3 regions of the Rhodococcus sp. P4_F5 genome follow, and region 3 is predicted to be linked to each of the others. Evidence: riboswitches for the same ligand, from Rfam matches in the RefSeq annotation. Region 3 holds a riboswitch; each other region holds the start of a gene.

Region 1 (6,483 bases), on a different contig from region 3:
GCACCGAGTTCCTCACCCGGATGACGGACACGGCGGCCCTGAAGGACATGACCTACGCAGACCTGCCGTCGTTCTACCCGGCCGGCTGGTTCTGGTTCGGCGGGCGGGTCGCGAACCTGCTCGGCATGGACGGCTGGGAGGCGTTCAAGCCGTACGCGATCGCGTCGCTCGCGGTGGCGTCGGTGATCGCACTCGTGTTGTGGTCCAGGCTGATCCGCGCCGACCTCGCCGTGCTGGCCACGGTCGCGACGACCGCGCTGACGGTCGGGTACGCCTCGCCCGAGGCGTACAGCGCGATCCTGGTGGTGCTGCTGCCGCCGGTGCTGCTGCTGGCGTGGGGCGGGCTCTACCGGCCCGGGGAGACCGGATCCGGCGGGTGGGGCGCCGTCGTGGGCACCGGACTGTTCCTCGGCCTCGCCGCCACCTTCTACACGCTCTACCTGGGCTACGCGGCCTTCGCGGTGACGGTGATGGCCCTGGTCGCGGCGGGCCTCGCGGTCCGCGCGCAGGGATCGTGGCGGGCGGCCCTCGGCCCGCTGGTGCGCCTGGCCGCGGCCGGAGTGATCTCCGGCCTGATCGCGCTGATCGTGTGGCTGCCGTTCCTCAGCGCGCTGCGCACCGGCACGCTGTCGGGCACCGGCTCCGCCACCCACTACCTGCCCGAGGCCGGCGCGGACCTGCCGCTGCCGATGTTCGACGGCGACCTGACCGGGGCGCTGTGCCTGCTCGGCACGGTGTGGCTGGCCGGTCGCGCCGCCTCGTCGCGGCGCGCGCAGGCGCTGGGCCTCGGCGTGGTCGCGGCGTACCTGTGGGTCCTGATGTCGATGGCGGCGACGGCGGTCGGCACCACCCTGCTGTCCTTCCGGCTCGAGCCGGTGCTCATCGTGTTGCTCGGCGCCGCAGGTGTTTTCGGCTTCGTCGACTTCGCCCGCTGGCTGATCCTCGCGACCAGCGAGAACCCCCGGGTCAAGGCCGCGGTGGTGGCGGTGGGCGCGCTCGGCGCGCTCGCGTTCGCCCAGTCCATCCCGCACCTGCTGGCGCCGGAGATCACCATCGCCTACACCGACACGGACGGCGACGGGGTGCGCGCGGACCAGCGTCCGCCGGGCGCCGCCGCCTACTACGCGGCGGTGGACGAGGCGATCCAGGCGCAGCGCCCCGGCCCGCGGTCCGACACCGTGGTGCTCACCGCCGACACCAGCTTCCTGAGCTTCTACCCGTATTTCGGGTTCCAGGGGCTCACCTCGCACTACGCAAACCCGTTGGCGCAGTTCGACAGGCGGGCCGCCTACATCGAGTCCTGGACGGAACTGCAGACCCCCGACGAGCTGATCGAGGCGATGGACGCGACCGGCCTGCGGGGCCCCGACACGTTCGTCTTCCGCCAGTCCGACGACGGGTACACCCTGCGCCTCGCGGAGGACGTGTACCCGAACGACCCGAACGTGCGCCGCTACACCGTGACGTTCCCGGAGAAGCTGTTCGAGGACCCGCGGTTCTCGGTCACCGAGGCCGGGCCTTTCGTGGTGGTCACCCGCGTCGGTTAGGGTCCACTTGTTGTCACGGTGTTCGGGAAGTCCGGTGTGAAACCGGCGCGGTACTCGCCACTGTGAGCAGGTACGTCGACCGCTTGGGGCTCGAGCTCCGACCACTGGGTGCGCAGGCATCTGGGAAGGTGCGGTCGCCGGTCATCCCTGCGAAGCCAGGAGACCGGCCGTGACGCAGCCCTGATGTTTTCCACGAGTCATGGAAGGCGGGTCGCTTTGCGCACCCTCGTTTCGTCGCGAGCTCGCTCGCGTATCTCCCCCCGGGTCATCTCCTCCGCGGCACTGTCGATCGCTGCCGCCCTCACCCTGTCCGCGTGTGGCGGGTCGTCGGACTCCGACGGCGACACCGCTGCGATCTCCCTGCAGAGCTGCGGTCGCACAGTCACCCTCGCCGGACCCGCCGAGCGCGGCGTCACCCTCAACCAGGGCGCCACCGAAACGGCGCTGTCGATCGGCGCCCAGGACCGGATGGCCGGCACGGCCTACCTCGACGACACCATCGCACCGCAGTGGGCCTCCGCCTACGCGCAGGTCCCGTCGCTCGACGAGAAGGACTACCCGAGCCGCGAGGCCCTGCTCGAGGTCAAGCCCGACCTGGTGCTCGCGTCGTACTCGAGCGCGTTCGACGACAAGGCCGTCGGCTCGCACGAGTCGTTCGACGCCCTCGGTGTCGCCACCTACGTCTCCCCGTTCGGCTGCAAGGACAAGTCGACCCGTCCCGCCGTGTCCTGGGATTCGATCGGCACCGAGGTCACCGACTACGGGACCCTGTTCGGCCGCGAGTCCGAGGCCGACGCCGTCGTCGCGCAGATGCGCGAGACCCTCAGCGGCATCGAGGCCGCGGCGCCCGCGAAGGGCAAGAGCATCTTCTGGTACGACAGCAACACCGACACCCCGTACGTCGGCGGCAACGCCGGCGGACCTCAGCTGATCATCGATGCGGTCGGCGGGACCAACGTCTTCGCGAACGCCGACGGCGCGTGGCTCGACGGCAGCTGGGAGACGGTGCTGGCCGCGAATCCCGACGTCATCGTCCTCGCCGACGCGTCGTGGGACACGGCCGAGGAGAAGAAGAACTACATGCGGAGCGACCCGGCCCTGAAGGACCTGAAGGCCGTGCGGGACGACGCGTTCGTCGTGGTCCCGTTCTCGGCGAGCACGCCGGGACCGCGCACCATCGAGGGCGCGAGCCTGGTCGCCGAGCAGCTGGGCGGCAACGGGGCATGAGTCCGACGACCCGGGTGCCGGCCCGGGTAGCCGCGGCGACCAGCACCGGCTGGTCGGTGATCCTGGTCGCGCTGCTCGTGGTGAGCTGCGCGGCCGGGGTCGCGATCGGCGCGGCCGACCTGTCGATCGGCACAGTCGTCGAGTCGATCGCCGGACGCCTCGGCATCGGCCCGGGCACTGACCTGCTCACCACCCACATCGTCGTGGACCTGCGGATGCCACGGGTACTGGCGGCCGCGGCGATCGGCGCGGGACTCGCCCTGTGCGGCGCGGTGCTGCAGTCGCTGACCGGCAACCAGCTGGCCGACCCCTACCTGCTCGGCATGTCCGGGGGCGCGTCGTTGGGTGCGGTCCTGGCGTTGACGACCGGCGCGAGTGCGGTGGGCGCCTTGGGATTCGGCGCCGTCTCGTCCGCAGCATTCCTCGGTGCCCTCGGGAGCCTGCTGCTGGTGTTCGTCATCGCGACGTCCCGGTCCGGGGCGCTGCTGCCCGGTCGACTCGTCCTCGCCGGTATCGCGGTGGGGCAGTTGGCCGCGGCGCTGACGTCGGCGTTGGTGCTGTTCGGCGACCGCGACTCCGCCCACCGGGTGCTGAACTGGACTCTCGGCTCGGTGGCCGGCGTGCGCTGGTCGGGTCTGGTCGGCATCCTCGTCGTCGTCGCCGCGACGATGACGATCTTCCTGGCCTACAGCCGGGTACTGGACTCGTTCGCGTTCGGTGAGCGTGCCGCCGCGAGCCTCGGCACCAACGTCGAGCGGTCGCGTTGGGTGCTGTACGTGGTGGCGTCGCTGTGCACGGCGGCGCTGGTGGCGCAGGCCGGCATCATCGGCTTCGTCGGACTCGTGGTGCCGCACGCGGCCCGGATGCTCGTCGGGCCGCTGCACGCGCGCCTGCTCCCGGTGGTCGCTCTGGTGGGCGCCCTGTTGCTGGTGTGGGCCGACATCGCCGCCCGCACGGTCATGCCCGGGCGGGAACTGCCCATCAGCATCGTCACCGCCGTCGTCGGGGTGCCGGCGTTCGTGTGGCTGCTCCGACGACGGGGAGCCACCTCATGAGCCACCACTCCCCCGAGATCCGCGTCGAGGACGTCACCTGGTCGGCAGGAGGCACACGGATCCTCGACCGCGTGACGTGCTCGGCTCCGGAAAAGCGGGTCACAGGACTGATCGGACCGAACGGGTCGGGCAAGACGTCGCTGCTGTCGACGATCGCCCGACTCGAACGTCCGGACAGCGGACGGGTGCTACTCGGCGACGTCGCGACGACCACGATGCAACGCCGGGAGTTCGCCCGCACCGTCGCACTGGTGGAACAGCATTCGGCCACCGAACTGGACCTGACGGTGGAACAGATCGTCGAACTCGGCGCCATCCCGCACCGCGGCGGCTGGGCCCGACCCGCCGCACACGGCACGGGCGAACTGGTCACCGACTGCCTCGCGACGGCCGGCATCACCCATCTGCGACACCGGTTGTGGCAGAGCCTGTCCGGCGGCGAGAAGCAGAAGACACAGCTGGCCCGGGCATTCGCGCAGCGCCCCTGTGTGCTGCTGCTCGACGAACCCACCAACCACCTCGACGTCTCGGCGTCGCTGGAACTGCTCGAACTGATCCGGGCCCGTGGGCTCACGACGGTGGCCGCGATGCACGACCTGAACCTGGCCGCGATGTACTGCGATCACCTCGTGGTGCTGCGCGACGGCCAGGTCGTCACCGAGGGCCCGACGGAGTCGGTACTCACCGCCGAACTGCTGGCGGACGTCTACGGCCTCGACGCCCTGGTGCAACCCCATCCACGAACGGGACGTCCGATGGTGGTGCTGTGCGGGGCGGCCGAAGGCGCCGACGCGCTCGTGCGCGGTTGACGGGGCTCTCTGGACACCGCGCACGAGCGGCGGAGCTGTCTGACTAGCCGCGCAGCAGCGGCATGACCGAGCGGACCCGGGCGTCGCGCAGGTACAGCCCGCCCCACACCAGGATTCCGGTGTAGATCGGGAACAGCGTGGTGCTGACGATCGGCTGCTCGGTGAGCAGGTTCGTCGCCACTGCCCCGCCGAGGTACCCCGTCAGCAGCACCGCACCGAGCATCGCGGTGACCGGCGCGAGGTACAGCGCCAGGCACATCAGCAGCACGACGCCGAAGACCCGGTTCAGCCCGGGATCGAAGCCGAGGTCCGCCATCGCGGTGCGCACCTGCTCCACGTTCGCAATGTGGGTGACCGAGTCGAACAGCAGGAAGACCACGACCAGGCCGGTGGCGATCCGACCGGCAAGGCGCTGCCGCGGCGTGACGGCGTCGGCCGTCGTGGCGGCCGGGCCGGACGTGGTGTTCGGGGTGATGGTCATGGCGGGCTCCGTCTCGTCCTCGTGGGCCTCACGCGGGGTGCGGGGGCGCATACCAGGTAGACCCGTACGGCCCCCGGAACTCATCGCCGCCGCGTCAGAGACGCACCGATCCGGGATCCGTCAATGTCGGGAAAACCACACCTGATCTGCGGCTTCTGACCTACTTCTCGTTGGCGGTGGAGCTCCCCGGACCGCTACCCTCGGCGGACATGAGCGAGTCGAGTGCGGACCCCGGGCGCCTGCAGGCCACCTTCGTGCCCGCCCTCGCGACCCTTGCATGGTGGGGCGTCGCGGACGTCGAGTCGGCGCTGACCGCTCTCGGCCTCCCTGCGGGGACCGCGAGCACGTGCCGGCTGGCGGTCCCGGTCGACGGCGCCACGGTCGCGCCGCGGACGGTGGCGGTTCGGGCGGCGGACCTGACCGACGTGCTGCCCGCGCTGCGGCGCCTGGCCGCCGGTCCCGACGAGGTGGGCGCGTCGGTGTGGGCGTGGCACCGGGCCGCGCTGCGGGTCGACGAGGGCGACGACGCCGCGGCCTGGGCGGCTCTGGCGGGGTCGATGCCCACCGCCGCGCATGCCTGCCTGCGCGCGGACGAGACCGCGATCGGGACGGCGGCGTCCACGCTGCGGCAGTTCGCCGACGCGGCCGGCACCGGCCGCGAGCTGGCCGCCGCAGGCATCCGGGCGACGTTGCGGCCCTATCAGATTCACGGCGTCACCTGGCTGCGCGCGCTGGCCGGCGAGGGCGGCGGCATCCTCGCCGACGAGATGGGGCTGGGGAAGACGCTGCAGGCCATCTCGTTGCTGGCCACCCGCGCGGGGTCCGGGCCGCACCTGGTGGTGTGCCCGACCTCGGTGATCGGCAACTGGCGACGCGAGCTGGACCGCTTCGCACCCGACCTGCCGGTGGTGGTGCACCACGGCGCGAGCCGCGAGCTGCCGGCGACCGGGCCGGACGCCGCGGTGGTGCTCACCAGCTACAGCGTCCTGCGCACCGACGCGGACGAGCTGACCGCCGTCGCGTGGGATTGCGTGGTGTTCGACGAGGCCCAGCAGATCAAGAACCCGACGTCGCTGGCCGCCAAGGCCGCCGCCCGACTGCCTGCGACGCTGAAGGTCGCGATGACCGGCACCCCGGTCGAGAACCGGCTCGAGGAGCTGTGGTCGCTCTTCCACGTCACCAACCCGGCCGTGCTCGGCACCCGGGCGCGGTTCCGGCAGCGGTTCGCGACGCCCGTCGAGTCGGGCCGCTCACGCACCGCCGCGGAGCGACTCGCCACCGTCATCGAGCCGTACGTGTTGCGCCGCACCAAGTCCCAGGTCGCGACCGAGCTGCCGCCGAAACAGTTCTCGACGGTGGCGTGC
Region 2 (6,483 bases), on a different contig from region 3:
GCGCCGCCGTACCCGCCGCCGTCGCTGCCATCGTGGGCAGCGACCGCTCCCCCACCTGGGCGGGGTGGGCATCGGTGGAGGAGATCCGTGCCCGGTACGGCATCTCGTCGGTGAACTTCGTCAAGCCGGGCGTCGGCGAGACCACCCGGGTCCTGCTCCGACGGGTGCCGTGGCGCGTCCTCGTGCGCGACCGGGACGCGCCGGAGCACGCTCACATCCGAATGCTCGCCGCCGCCCGGGGGGTGGAGGTCGACGAGGTGCCCGACCTCGCGTACTCCTGCATGGGCCTGATCAAGGACGTCGCATGACCGTACTGATCGCCACCGATCTCGACCGCACGATGATCTACTCGCGCTCCGCGATGAGTCTCGGCGACGGCGTCGACGAGGCGGAACTTCGCTGCGTGGAGCACTACGACGGGGCGCCGCTGTCCTTCGTCACCGCGACGGCGGCCCAACTGCTGCGTGACCTGACTCGGGTGGCCGCGGTCGTGCCCACCACCACCCGCACCATCGCGCAGTTCCAGCGCATCGCGCTGCCCGGGGCGCCGTGGCGCTACGCGATCACCAGCAACGGCGGCAACATCCTCGTCGACGGTGTACCGGATCCGCTGTGGCGCAACCAGATCGAGGAAGAGTCCCGGTCCGGCGGCGCGACCCTCGACGAGATCACCACGACGCTGCGTGCCCGGATCGACGCGAACTGGGTCCGCGCCCTCCGGACCGCCGACGACCTGTTCTGCTACCTCGTCGTCGAACCGGACGCGGTGCCGGCCGGGTTCCTCACGGAGTGGGACCGGTGGTGCCGAGAACGCGGCTGGGGAGCCTCCCAGCAGGGGCGCAAGATCTACACGATGCCTGCCGCGGTGTCGAAAGGTCGTGCGGTGGTGGAGGTTCGCGAGCGCCTGCTCGCCGACGGGGTGTTGCCCCTGCAGGCGCGGATGCTCGCCGCCGGCGACGGCGCACTCGACGCGGACATGCTCGCCGTGGCCGATGCCGCGATCCGACCCAGGCACGGAGAACTCGAACAGCTGGGCTGGCAGCGTCCGGGCCTGACGGTCACCGCGAACGCGGGAATCGCTGCGGGCGAGGAGATCCTGCGCTGGTTCGCGTGCCGCGTTCCGCCGACCTCCGCCCTGGCCGAGGCACCCGCCGAGTCTTCTCCCCGCCCCTGAACAGACCGACCACAGCCCGACGACCCGAAGGACGATCACCGTGCCAGAGCAGCTCACCAAGGGCCAGAACGCGACCCTGACCGTCGACGACGTCGTTGTCTCACTCGCGCTCACCGCCGCCGCCGACCTGTCCGCGCTGCTGGTCACCGCGCAGGGCAAGGTCCGCTCGGACCAGGACTTCGTCTTCTTCAACCAGCCGACCGGTCCGGGCGTGCGCCTGCAGCCGGGTGTGCCCGGTCAGTCCGCCGAGCTCGCGGTCTCGCTCGGCGCGGTGCCGGCGGACGTCGAGCAGGTGCGCGCGGTGATCACCCTCGACGACCCCACCGGCAGCTTCGGCCGGTTCGCCGCCCCGACGGCGCGGGTCGCCGACACCGCGGGAAACATGCTGTACGAGTACCGGATCGACGGCCTGGACAGCGAGTCGATCGTCATTGCGCTCGAGCTGTACCGCCGCCAGGGTGGTTGGAAGGTGCGGGCGGTGGGCCAGGGCTACGCCGGGGGCTTCGCGGCGCTGGTCACCGACCACGGGGTGTCGGTCGACGACGAGCCGGCCCCCACCCCCGCTGCACCGCCGGCTCCCCCGGCGCCGCCCGCGGCACCTGCGGCACCTGCGGCACCCGCGGCACCCGCGCCACCTGCGGCACCTGCGGCACCTGCGGAGGTCAGCCTGACCAAGAGCAGGCCCGTCAGCCTGACCAAGGGCCAGAAGGTCACCCTGAAGAAGGACGGCGGTGTCGCACTCACCCAGATCCGGATGGGCCTGGGCTGGGATCCCGTCGTCACCCGCGGCCGGTTCGGCGCGCGCCAGGCGAACATCGACCTCGACGCCTCCGCGCTGCTGTTCGCCGGCACCGAGTTGGCCGAGGTCGTCTACTTCGGGAAGCTGAAGTCCACCGACAACTCGATCGTCCACTCCGGCGACAACCTCACCGGCGACGGTGACGGTGACGACGAGGTGATCGCGGTGGACCTGAGCGCCGTCTCCGCCCGGGTGACCACGATCGTCTTCGTCGTGACCTCGTTCCGGGGGCAGACGTTCGAGCAGGTCGACAACGCGTTCTGCCGGCTCGTCGACGCCACGATCCAGGCCGAGCTCGCGCGGTTCACGCTGAAGGGCGGCATGCCGTTCACCGCCATGGTGATGGCCAAGGTTTACCGGCAGGCAGGTGGCTGGAAACTGCAGGCCGTCGGGGAGGGTGTCGACGCGAAGACGCCGCAGAAGGCCGCCAAGCACCTCCACCCCTTCCTCGGCGACTGACCCTCGCCCTTCGGGGACCCGATTGACACGACTTCGCATCAGGTGCGAAAGTCTGCGGGTAATGCGATGGTGGACGGGAATCCGGTGCAAGTCCGGAGCGGTCGCGCCACTGTGATCGAGGCGTTCGTCAGCCTCGACAGCCAGACACCGTCATCATCGCCAGGATTTTTTAGGGACGCGAAATCCCAGGAGGAACCATGGCTTACGTTCACGCCCCCAGCAGGGCAACCGATTCCATCGGCATCGCGATGATCATCGCGGGCGTCGTACTGCTCGCGATGTTGACGCTGTACCTGGTCGGTTTCGACCAGGGCGCGGTCTCTCGCACCGGCATGTACATGCACGAGCTGATGCACGACGGTCGCCACCTGCTGGGCCTGCCGTGCCACTGACCGAGTCCTTCAAGAACCTCCTCATCCGCGGGCTGCTGGCCGGCCTCGTCGCCGGGCTGCTGGCCGGTGCCGTCGCGTTCGTGATCGGCGAGCCGCACGTCAACGCGGCCATCGCCATCGAGGAGTCGGCATCCGCGGCCGCCGAGGCCGAGCCGTCCGCGGCCGAGGCCCACGAACACGCCACTTCCGAGGCCCACGAGCACCCCGCCCCGGGCGCCGCGGCCACCGCGGCCGAGACCGACGCGGCCCACTCGCACGGCGAGGACGCGCTGGTCAGCCGGGACGGGCAGCGGGCGGGCCTGTTCCTGGCCACCGCGCTCGCCGGCCTCGCCCTCGGCGCCATCTACGCCTCGGTGACCTACTACGCGCGGCGCGCGAGCACGCTGTCCGCACCCGTGCTCGCGTTGGCGCTGGCCGGGCTGGGGTGGCTCGCGATCGAGGCCGTGCCGTTCTTCAAGTACCCGGCGAACCCGCCCGCGGTGGGCGACCCGGACACCATCGACAAGCGGACGCTGCTGTGGCTGGCATCGGTGGTCCTCGGGCTGCTGGCCGTCGCCGTCGCCGCGTACGCCGCCAGGATCGTGGCGGCCAACGACTTCCTGACGGTCCGGATCGCGGCCCCGCTGCTCGCGTTCCTGGTGGTCGTCGGCGTCGGCTACCTGGCGCTGCCCGACGTCGACGAGGTGGGCAGCGACTTCCCGGCCTCCCTGCTCTGGGAGTTCCGGATCTCCTCGCTCACAGTCCAGGCCACGCTGTGGCTGGCGCTCGGGCTGGGCTTCGCCTTCCTCACCGAACGCGCCGCCCGTACGCGCTCAGCGGTCGCCGTCGCCGGTCGCTGACCCCCACCGCGCAACGCAACACCGACCCGCAACACCGACCCGCAACACCGACCCGCAACACCGACCGAATGTCGCATTCGTTCAGCTGAGGTGAACGAATGCGACATTCGGTCAGGCGTAGGGGTGGCCGCTCAGACCGCGCAGGTGTCGTCGGTGCAGGCGCCACCGTCACCGTCGACTGTGACGATCGCGCCGGACTGGGCGAACGCCTGCTCGAGCAGTTGGGTGAACACCTCGACGGGCTGCGCCCCCGAGACACCGATCGCCCGGTTCACCGCGAAGAACGGCACGCCGTTGATCCCGAGCCGCTGGGCCTCCTCGGTCTCGGCCCGCACCTGATCGGCGGCGGTGTCGGTCTCCAGGGCCGCCCGGATCTCGTCGGCGTCCAGACCCACCTCGGCGGCGATGGCGACCAGTTCCTCGCGGTCGTCCACCACCCGGCCCTGTGTGAAGTGCGCCCGGAACAACGCCTCCATCACCTCGTCGGTGCGGTCGCCGGCCAGGTGGACCAGCCGGTGCGCGTCGAAGGTGTTGGCGGAAATCGCGATGTCGAAGTCCATCACCAGGCCGTCCTCGGCCGCGACGGCGGTGACGCGGGCCGCCAGCTGCTGCGCCTCGGCCGCGGACAGGCCCTTGCGCGCGGCGACCTCGTCGATGTTGCTGATCCGTGCGCCGACCGGGCGGTCGGGCAGGAGCTGGTACGAGCGCCACTGCACCCGGACCTGGTCACGGTGCTCGAACTTCTCGAGGGCGGCGGCAAAGCGGCGCTTGCCGATGTAGCACCACGGGCAGGCGATGTCGGACCACACCTCCACCACCACGGACGGCGCGACGGCGGGGGCGGTCTGCTGGTCACTGGTATCTGTGCTCACGAATTATTCTAAACATCCGCGACTCGACTTCTGTTCCGCCCCGCCGCCGGACGAGAGGCTCACTCCAGCGCGGCGTCCAGGGTGATCTCGACGCCGGTCAGGGCCTTGCTCACCGGGCAGGACTCCTTGGCGGCCTGGGCCACCTTTGCGAATCCGGCGGCGTCGAGCCCGTCGACCTCCCCGCGGACGACGAGCTTGATGCCCGTCAGCTTGAATCCGGGGTTGTCCGGCCCCAGGGTCACGGACGCGGTCACGTCCAGGCTCTGCGGGGTGCCTCCTGCCTCGCCGATCAGCGCGGAGAGCTGCATGGCGTAGCAGGACGAGTGTGCGGCGGCGATCAGTTCCTCGGGGCTGGTGGTGCCGCCGGCCTCCTCCGCGGCCCGCTTGGGGAACGACACCTCGAAGGTCCCTGTGCCGGAGCTGGTGAGCTCCACCTGGCCGGAACCGTCCTGCAGGGTGCCGTTCCACGCGGTGCGGGAGGTACGAGTGGGCATGGTGAGTCCTTCCGTCGAGGCTTACGGTTCGCGCAGGCATACCTGCAGGGACAGTCTGTCCCGGATCGTGGTGCCGGGCCACCGGAATGGGGCCGACGTTGTCGCGCGGCGAGCGCCGTCCGGTTCGGGTGTCGTTCCGCGTTCACCCGTCGTCGCCGACGGACACCTCCACGTTGTCGACCCGGTGGTAGTGCGCCAGCAGCTGCCGCTCCTCGTCGCGCTTGGGAAAGACGAAGAAGACCAAGGCCGCGCCGGCCAGCACGATCAGGACCGCCGCCACGTACGCCTTGGTGTCGCCGTCCAGGAAGGCCGTCCGCGCGGCGGCCAGGATCTGGTCCGCGTACTGCGGGTACCGCTCCGCGATGTCGGCCGCGCCCGAGAACGACTTCTCGAGCGTGGACTTCACCTGGTCACTGACCTCGTCGGACTGCGGCGAGGCGGCGACCGTCGCGGCGAACGAGGCGGTGTAACCGGCGGTGAGCAGCGCGCCGAGCACCGACTGCATGATCGCGCCACCGAGGTCGCGCTGCAGGTCTGCCGTTCCCGACGCCATTCCGGCGCGTCGAACCGGGACCGAGCCGGTGAGCGAGCGCGAGGCCGGGGTGCCCGCGAGGCCGACGCCCACGCCGAGGAGCATGTAGCCGAGCCCGATCTTCCAGTACTGCGCGTCCTCCTTCCACAGCAGCAGCGCGACCATCAGACCCGACACGATGGCCGCGTAACCGAGCAGCAGCGTGACGCGGCAGCCGTGCGCCTCGATCAACCGTGCGGACTGCGGCGCCACCAGCACCATGACCGCCGCGGCGGGCAGGGCGGCCGAACCGGCGGCGAGCGTCGAGTAGCCCAGCACGTTCTGCATGAACTGCTGTCCGATGTACATGACGCCCATCAGGGTGCCGAACACGACGATCCCCGCGACCGCGGCCACCCAGAAGATCCGCCGGCGCGCGACCTCGAGGTCGAAGAGCGGATTCGGGGCGCGCTGCTGCCTGACCACGAACACCACACCGGCGGCCGACGCGATCGCCAGCAGCCCGAGCGCGGTCGCCCGCATCCCGTCCACCGGCGCGAAGTTGATGCCGAGCACCAGCGCTGCCACCAGCACCACGGACACCATCCCGCCCAGGTGGTCGACGGCCGCGGTGGACTCGTTGACATGCGCGGGTACGTACCTCAGTGCCATGCCGAGGGCGACCACGGCGAGCGGGAGCGTCACGTAGAACACCGCGCCCCAGTCGTAGCGTTCGAGCAGCAGGCCCGACACCAGCGGGCCGAGCGCGGAGATGCCGCCGCCGATCGCCGACCACAGCGCGATGGCCCGGGTGCGCGCAGCGCCCGACCACAGAGCCGTGATCAGCGCGAGGGTGGTGGGAAAGGCGAGCCCCGCGGACAGTCCGCCGAGCAGCCGGGCGGCGAACAGCACCTCGAAGTTCGGTGCCGCGCCGGCGATCAGG
Region 3 (6,483 bases):
TGGTCGGCGGCGGCTCCGGGATGGCCAGGCCCGGCGCGGTGAGCCGGGCGCACCGCGGCGTGCTGTTCCTCGACGAGTGCGCGGAACTGGGCGTCAAGGCGCTCGAGGCGCTGCGCACCCCGCTCGAGGACGGCGAGGTGCGGATCGCCCGCCGCGACGGTGTGGCCCGCTACCCGGCGCGATTCCAGCTGGTCCTCGCCGCGAACCCGTGCCCCTGCGCACCGCCGCGCGAGGTGGACTGCATCTGCACCCCGACCGTCCGCCGGCGCTACCTCGGCAAGCTGTCGGGGCCGTTGCTGGACCGGGTGGACCTGCGGGTGCGGATGCGCGAGCTGTCCGTCGGGGCGCTCAACGGCGACGCCGCGGAGTCCACCGCGTCGGTGCGCGAGCGGGTGTCGACCGCACGCGCCGCCGCCGTCGCGCGCTGGCAGGAGTTCGGGTGGCGCACCAACGCCGAGGTGCCCGGTCCCGCCCTGCGGCAACGCTTTCGGCTGTCCCGGCGGGCCCTCGTGCCGCTCGAACGGGGGCTGCGGGAGGGTCAGATCACCGCCCGCGGCGCGGACCGCGCGCTGCGGGTGGCGTGGACGCTGTCCGACCTGGAGGGACTGCCGGTGCCGGGCGAGGACGAGGTGGGCCTGGCGCTGGGCTTCCGGGAGCTGGGCTTCAAGGATCGGAGCGGCGCGTGAACACCAGGGCGGCGGCCTGGGCGTACCTGTCCCAGGTGGCGCAGGGGCCGTGCGCGCCGCTGGTGGAACTGGTGCGGGCGGTCGGCCCCGAGGAGGCCGCGCGGGCCGTGCGCGGGGCGCAACTGCCGGAGGTGTTGCGCGCCCGGACGCAGGCGCGCCGGCACCTGGACACGGCCGAGCGGGACCTCGCGCTGGTCGAGCGGCTCGGCGGCCGACTTCTGACCCCCGACGACGAGGACTGGCCGGAGTGGAAGCTGCTCGCCTTCGACGGGGTCGAGCCCCGGGCGGACCGGGAGTCGGCGCCGCCGCTGGCGCTGTGGGTGCTCGGCGGCGGTTCGGTGGCGGGGCTGACCGAACGCGCGGTCGCGGTGGTGGGGACCCGGGCGGCCAGCGGCTACGGCGAGCACGCGACGAGTCAGTTCGTCGACGACCTGGCGGGGGAGGGCTGGACCGTGGTCTCCGGGGCGGCCTACGGCATCGACGGCGCCGCGCACCGGGCGGCGCTGGCGGCGGGCACGCCGACCGTGGCGGTGCTGGCCTGCGGGGTGGACCGGGCCTACCCCGCGGGCCACGGGCGGCTGCTGCGGGAGATCGCGAAGGAGGGCCTGGTGGTCAGCGAGTACGCGCCCGGTACGCCGCCGGCCCGGTACCGGTTCCTGGCGCGGAACCGGCTGGTCGCGGCGCTGGCGAACGCGGTCCTGGTGGTCGAGGCCGGTGCCCGCAGCGGGGCCCGCAACACCGCCGCCTGGGCCGCGCGCCTGGGCCGGCCGGTCCTGGCGGTGCCGGGGCCGGTGACCTCCGCCGCGTCGGTGGGCTGTCACCGGATGATCCGGGACGGCGAGGCCCGGCTGGCGGCGCGGGCGGCGGACGTCGCCGAGGCGGCCGGGCCGATCGAGGTGGGGGAGCCGGAGTCCGGTCCGGCGCGCCGGCTGGACGGGCTGTCGGCAAGGGCGGCGCAGGTGTACGAAGCGTTCCCGGCGTCGGGTTCGGTTGGGGTGCGGGAACTCTCGGAGGGGTCGGGGTTGCCACTGAACTCGGTGCGGGGCGCGTTGCCGGTGTTGGAGATGAGCGGGTTGATCGACTCGGACGAGACGGGTTGGTTCCGGCGGTGAGGCGAAACGGTCGCGGGGACGGGCGGATTCGGGCGGACGTGGGTGCGATAGCCTGCAGCGGTCATGATCGTCGAGGTCATGGGAAGCCGGTGCGAATCCGGCGCGGTCCCGCCACTGTGAGTGCCTCCCCGCGGGAGGCACGTAGCCAGATACCACCCTCGTCGACGCTCGATCACGCCACGAGGATGGACCGATCACACGATGAATGTTGCAGGCGGAGCCCTGTCCGCGCCACGAGCAGAGCGCGCGGACCGCCGCGGCCGGCGGACCGTGCTGGTGCTGCGGCCGACGGTCAGCGGGGTCGACGAGAAGTCCGCGGAGCGGCTGCTGCGCGAGGTGCGCGGCCACCGGGACGGCGACGTCACCCTGGCCTACCTCGACGCGGCCACCCCGACGCTGCACGACGCCCTCGACGCGGCCGTCGCCGACGGCCTGGGCGCGGTGCTGCTGCTGCCGGTGGCGGTCCCGCGCGACCGCTACCTGATCACCTGGACGCAGAGGGCCGTCGCGAACTGGCGCGAGACGCGCGCCGGCGCCGACCTCCTGGTCACCTTCGGCGAGGACACCGGCGCCGAGACCGCCGTCGCCGCGGCAGTGGCGTCGGCCTGCGACGGTGCGGGATCGGCCGTCACGGCGAGCCCCGCCTCGTACCGCAGCCCCGCCTGGTCGGAGATCGAACCGCACCGCGACCACGTGCTGGTGTGCAAGGGGCCCCGGTGCATGGCCTACGGCGCCGGGCCGGTGCACCGCGCGCTGACCGCGGCCGCGAAGGCGGCGCCGCAGCCCGCACTGATGGTGACCGCGTCTGGCTGCCTGAGCCCGTGCAACCTGGGGCCGCTGGTGGTCGTCTACCCCCGCGGGGAGTGGTTCGCCGGGCTCGACCCGGACGACGCCGAGACCCTGGTGGCGGACCTGGTGTGCGGGACGGACGAACTCACGGGCAAGCGGGTTCGCGGGGGTTTCGACGACTGACGGCGCTCACCGAGGTCCGGAGCCCTCGCGGGGGCTGATCTGGACGGCGCGCCACTCGCTTGGTGTCTGATCGAACTGGCTTCGAAACCACCTCGTGAAGCTGCCGGGGGTGGAGAACCCCAGCAGCAGGGCGACCTCGGTCAGCGAGTACCGCGGGTTCGTCACGAACCGTTCGGCGAACGAGATGCGCACCGAGTTGAGCACCGAGGTGAACGTCTCGCCGGACGCCGCGAGCTGCCGGTGCACGGTCCGCCGGTCCACCCCGAGGCTCCGGGCGACCTGCTCGACGGAACAGCGGCCGGTGGGCAACAGGACCTCGATCAGCTCGCGGGTCCGGTCCAACGCCGTCGTCTCCGTGGAGGCGGGGAGCCCGTCCAGGAGTTGCCGGGCGTAGGGCCGCAGCAGCTCGTCGGACAGCTGGTTCGGGGCATTGAGATCGTTGGCGTAGAACACGATGCCCGTGGTCTCGTACTCGAATTCCACCGTGTTGCCGAATATTCGGCGATACGTGCTGGTGTCTGCCGGCGCGGGATGCGTGAAACCGACCGTGACGGGCTGCCAGCGGGAGCCGAGGAAGCCGCGAAGGATCTGATGGGTCGCGCCGACGGCGAGCTCGATCGACTGACGGGAGTCGACGGTCTCGCCGAGGTCCAGGCCGATCCGTAGCGTGGCCAGTCCGCTGGCCTCGGTCAACCGGATTCGCAGGGCCTCGTTGTAGGTGTGCTCGTAGCGGATCAGCACCTCCAACGCGCTCCGGACGTCGGGCTCCTCCCGGATCACCAGGCTGAGCGGGCCGAGGTTGGACAGCCGTCGAAGCTCCGCCAGCCGCAGCCCGAAGTCGTCGCGTCCGGAGGCCGCCGCCGAGTTCGCGAGCAGTCGGACGATGGCGGCGGCGGAGGCCCACTGGTCCTGGACCGACAGGCCCGCGGGGTTCAGGCCGACCTCGCGCATGAGGGCGGCGGCGTCGACACCGACCGACTGGCAGAGCTCGATGTAGCGGTTGAGTGACGCGTATCTGGCGAGGGGTTTCAAGACCTTGGCTCCGTTCAACCGGGTGATGTCCCGAAATGACGTGTTGCATGTCCCGCTAAGTGAAGCATGTGATGGGCGCCGCACCTAATGTCTGTTGCATCACATCGAAACCATGAGGAAGGGCGGTGCCGGACAATGACGATCTCGACGAGCGTGCTGCAGGCCTCCGGCGCGGCACCGACGGCGTGGCAACCCCGCGACCTCGCGGCCGACGACTCGTGGCGTTACGCGATCTCCCCGGCCCACCTCGCTGAGATGGACACGGCGCTCGCCTCCGTGCGCAACCAGAGCACCCCGCTGCTGCAGGTCACCCGCGAGCTCTTCCCGCTGCCGACTCTCGGCGACATGCTCGAGCGCGTCGCCGCGGACCTGGAGAGCGGATACGGGCTCGCGGTGGTGCAGGGACTGCCGGTGGCCCACCACGGCCGCGCCGACCTCCGGACCGTTTTCTGGGGGATCGGGCAGCACCTCGGAATCCCGGTCTCGCAGAACTCCTCGGGCCAGAAGCTGACCAGCGGTTCGACGACGGAGGCCTTCGCCTCGGGTGGCTCGGACGTCCAGGCGGTGCTCTGCCTGGGAACCCGTCACCGCGTCTCCGTGGTCAGCTCGGGTGCGGTCTACCGCGAGGTCTCGAGTCGCCGCCCCGACCTGGCCGACCGCATGTTCGGCCCCTGGTACTTCGATCGCCGGGGCGAGGAACTGCCCGGCGGGGCGCCGTACTACTCGACGCCGATGGCGTGCTGGTCCGACGACAAGCTCAGCGTCCGGTACGCCCGAAGCGACATCGCGGCCGCGCAACGCCACCCGGATGTGCCGCGGCTGGGACGCGCCGAGGAGGAGCTGCTCGACCTGGTCGACGACCTCGCGAGCTCCGACGCCTTCCGGTTCGACATCGACCTCGAGCCGGGCGACCTGCTCCTCGTGAACAACTACACGACCCTGCACTCGACCGCGGACACCGGCGTGACGGATCCCGATCGGCACCCGCTGACCCTCTGGTTGAGCCTGCGCCAGGGGCGACCGCTGCCGCCGAACTTCCTGGTCGACGGCGACGATCACGCCGACGGACCGGGTCGGGGCGGCATCCCGCCACGCGACGTGATCGTGCCGTCCGGCCCCGCGACCGCCCGGCCCCGAGACCGGCGGATCGGCGCCCACTGACCGAAGGCAACTCGACCTCGGATCGCCCGGCTGCACCCGGGACGGTCCACCCGACCACCGACCAGGCTGCCCACCGCGGCCGACCTCAACTGCACGAACTCCGAACGAGTCGAGCATCCAAAGATTGGAGAACCCGTGGCACACGCCATTCGCTTCTACGAGACCGGTGCCCCCGAAGTCATGAAGTGGGAGACCGTCGAGGTCGGCGAGCCCGGAGCGGGCGAGGTCCGCGTCCGCCACGAGGCGGTCGGACTCAACTTCGCCGACACCTACTTCCGCAGCGGCCTGTACCCCGCCGCGCTGCCCGCCGGGATGGGTGTCGAGGCCGCCGGTGTGATCCAGGCGGTCGGCGCCGGTGTGGAGGGCTTCAAGGAGGGTGACCGGGTCACCTACACGGGCAGTCCGCTCGGCGCGTACAGCACCGAGCGGGTGATGCCGGCGGACTCGCTGATCGCGCTCCCCGACGGGATCGAGTTCGAGACCGCGGCCGCCATGACCATGCGCGGACTGACCGCGTCCTACCTGCTGCGTCGCATCCACCCGCTGAAGGCCGGCGACACCGTGCTGCTGCACGCCGCCGCCGGTGGTGTCGGCCTGATCTTCACGCAGTGGGCAAAGCTGCTCGGGATCACCGTGATCGGCACCGTGTCGAGCGACGCCAAGGCCGAGGTCGCCCGTGCACACGGCTGCGACCACGTCATCGTGTACACCCGTGAAGACGTGGTGGCCCGGGTCCGGGAACTCACCGACGGCAAGGGTGTGCCGGTCGTGTTCGACAGCATCGGCCAGTCGACCTTCGAGATCTCGCTCGACTCGTTGGCGCGGCGCGGCCTGCTGGTCTGCTTCGGCACCGCGTCGGGTCCGACCCCGCCGATCAACGCACAGATGCTGGCCGTCAAGGGTTCGCTCTACGTGACCCGGCCGGCACTGGCCGACTACATCGCCGACCCGGCCGAGCGCGCCGAACTGGCGGGCGAGCTCTTCTCCCACGTCGAGGCGGGCCGCATCAAGATCGGCATCAACCAGCGCTATGCGCTCGAGGATGCGGTCCAGGCGCACCACGACCTGGAGTCCGGCCGCAGCATCGGCTCCTCCGTCTTCACCGTCTGAGGACAAAAGCTCCTCTCCCACATCCCCTCTCTGCCGGAGCCGACGGCGACGCGGCCACAGCAGTAGCGACCCCCAGAGGAATCGTCATGACCACCACCATCGCATCGCCGGAAACGGCGTCCGCCCCCGCTTCGTCGATCAAGGTCGAGCGACTCACCTGCTCGATCGGCGCGGAGCTCTCCGGAGTGAACCTCGGCGAGGTCTCACGGGACGAGGCCCTGTTCGCCGAGCTGCGGGCGCTGCTGCTCGAGCACAAGGTGCTGTTCTTCCGCGACCAGGACATGAGCCGTGACGAACACGTCGCGCTCGCCGAGCGGTTCGGCGCCCTCGAGGACCACCCGGCGTTGGGCAGCGATCCGGACCACCCGGGCCTGGTCCGGATCTACAAGGACCTCGACAGCGCGCCCGAG

What was found. A riboswitch is a leader RNA that binds a small molecule or an ion and turns the genes downstream of it on or off. The one in region 3 is predicted to bind cobalamin.
Region 1: another riboswitch for cobalamin. It lies ahead of AC1DU4_RS15195 (ABC transporter substrate-binding protein); the one in region 3 lies ahead of AC1DU4_RS05565 ((2Fe-2S) ferredoxin domain-containing protein).
Region 2: another riboswitch for cobalamin. It lies ahead of AC1DU4_RS03265 (CbtB domain-containing protein); the one in region 3 lies ahead of AC1DU4_RS05565 ((2Fe-2S) ferredoxin domain-containing protein).

The regions. Positions count from the first base shown of each region.
Region 1 covers NZ_JBFUJP010000034.1:48,217-54,699, forward strand. Annotated here, with positions in the region: gene AC1DU4_RS15190 (galactan 5-O-arabinofuranosyltransferase) at 1-1,547, shown strand, start outside; cobalamin riboswitch at 1,547-1,733, shown strand; gene AC1DU4_RS15195 (ABC transporter substrate-binding protein) at 1,764-2,774, shown strand; gene AC1DU4_RS15200 (FecCD family ABC transporter permease) at 2,771-3,829, shown strand; gene AC1DU4_RS15205 (ABC transporter ATP-binding protein) at 3,826-4,638, shown strand; gene AC1DU4_RS15210 (DoxX family protein) at 4,682-5,119, opposite strand; gene AC1DU4_RS15215 (DEAD/DEAH box helicase) at 5,329-6,483, shown strand, end outside.
Region 2 covers NZ_JBFUJP010000003.1:90,226-96,708, reverse strand. Annotated here, with positions in the region: gene AC1DU4_RS03280 (cysteine protease StiP family protein) at 1-308, shown strand, start outside; gene AC1DU4_RS03275 (HAD family hydrolase) at 305-1,174, shown strand; gene AC1DU4_RS03270 (TerD family protein) at 1,215-2,432, shown strand; cobalamin riboswitch at 2,477-2,602, shown strand; gene AC1DU4_RS03265 (CbtB domain-containing protein) at 2,630-2,824, shown strand; gene AC1DU4_RS03260 (CbtA family protein) at 2,815-3,663, shown strand; gene AC1DU4_RS03255 (DsbA family oxidoreductase) at 3,795-4,535, opposite strand; gene AC1DU4_RS03250 (OsmC family protein) at 4,595-5,029, opposite strand; gene AC1DU4_RS03245 (MFS transporter) at 5,172-6,483, opposite strand, start outside.
Region 3 covers NZ_JBFUJP010000007.1:886-7,368, reverse strand. Annotated here, with positions in the region: gene AC1DU4_RS05575 (YifB family Mg chelatase-like AAA ATPase) at 1-686, shown strand, start outside; gene dprA (DNA-processing protein DprA) at 683-1,798, shown strand; cobalamin riboswitch at 1,822-1,972, shown strand; gene AC1DU4_RS05565 ((2Fe-2S) ferredoxin domain-containing protein) at 2,000-2,770, shown strand; gene AC1DU4_RS05560 (AraC family transcriptional regulator) at 2,777-3,802, opposite strand; gene AC1DU4_RS05555 (TauD/TfdA family dioxygenase) at 3,938-4,963, shown strand; gene AC1DU4_RS05550 (quinone oxidoreductase family protein) at 5,099-6,073, shown strand; gene AC1DU4_RS05545 (TauD/TfdA dioxygenase family protein) at 6,160-6,483, shown strand, end outside.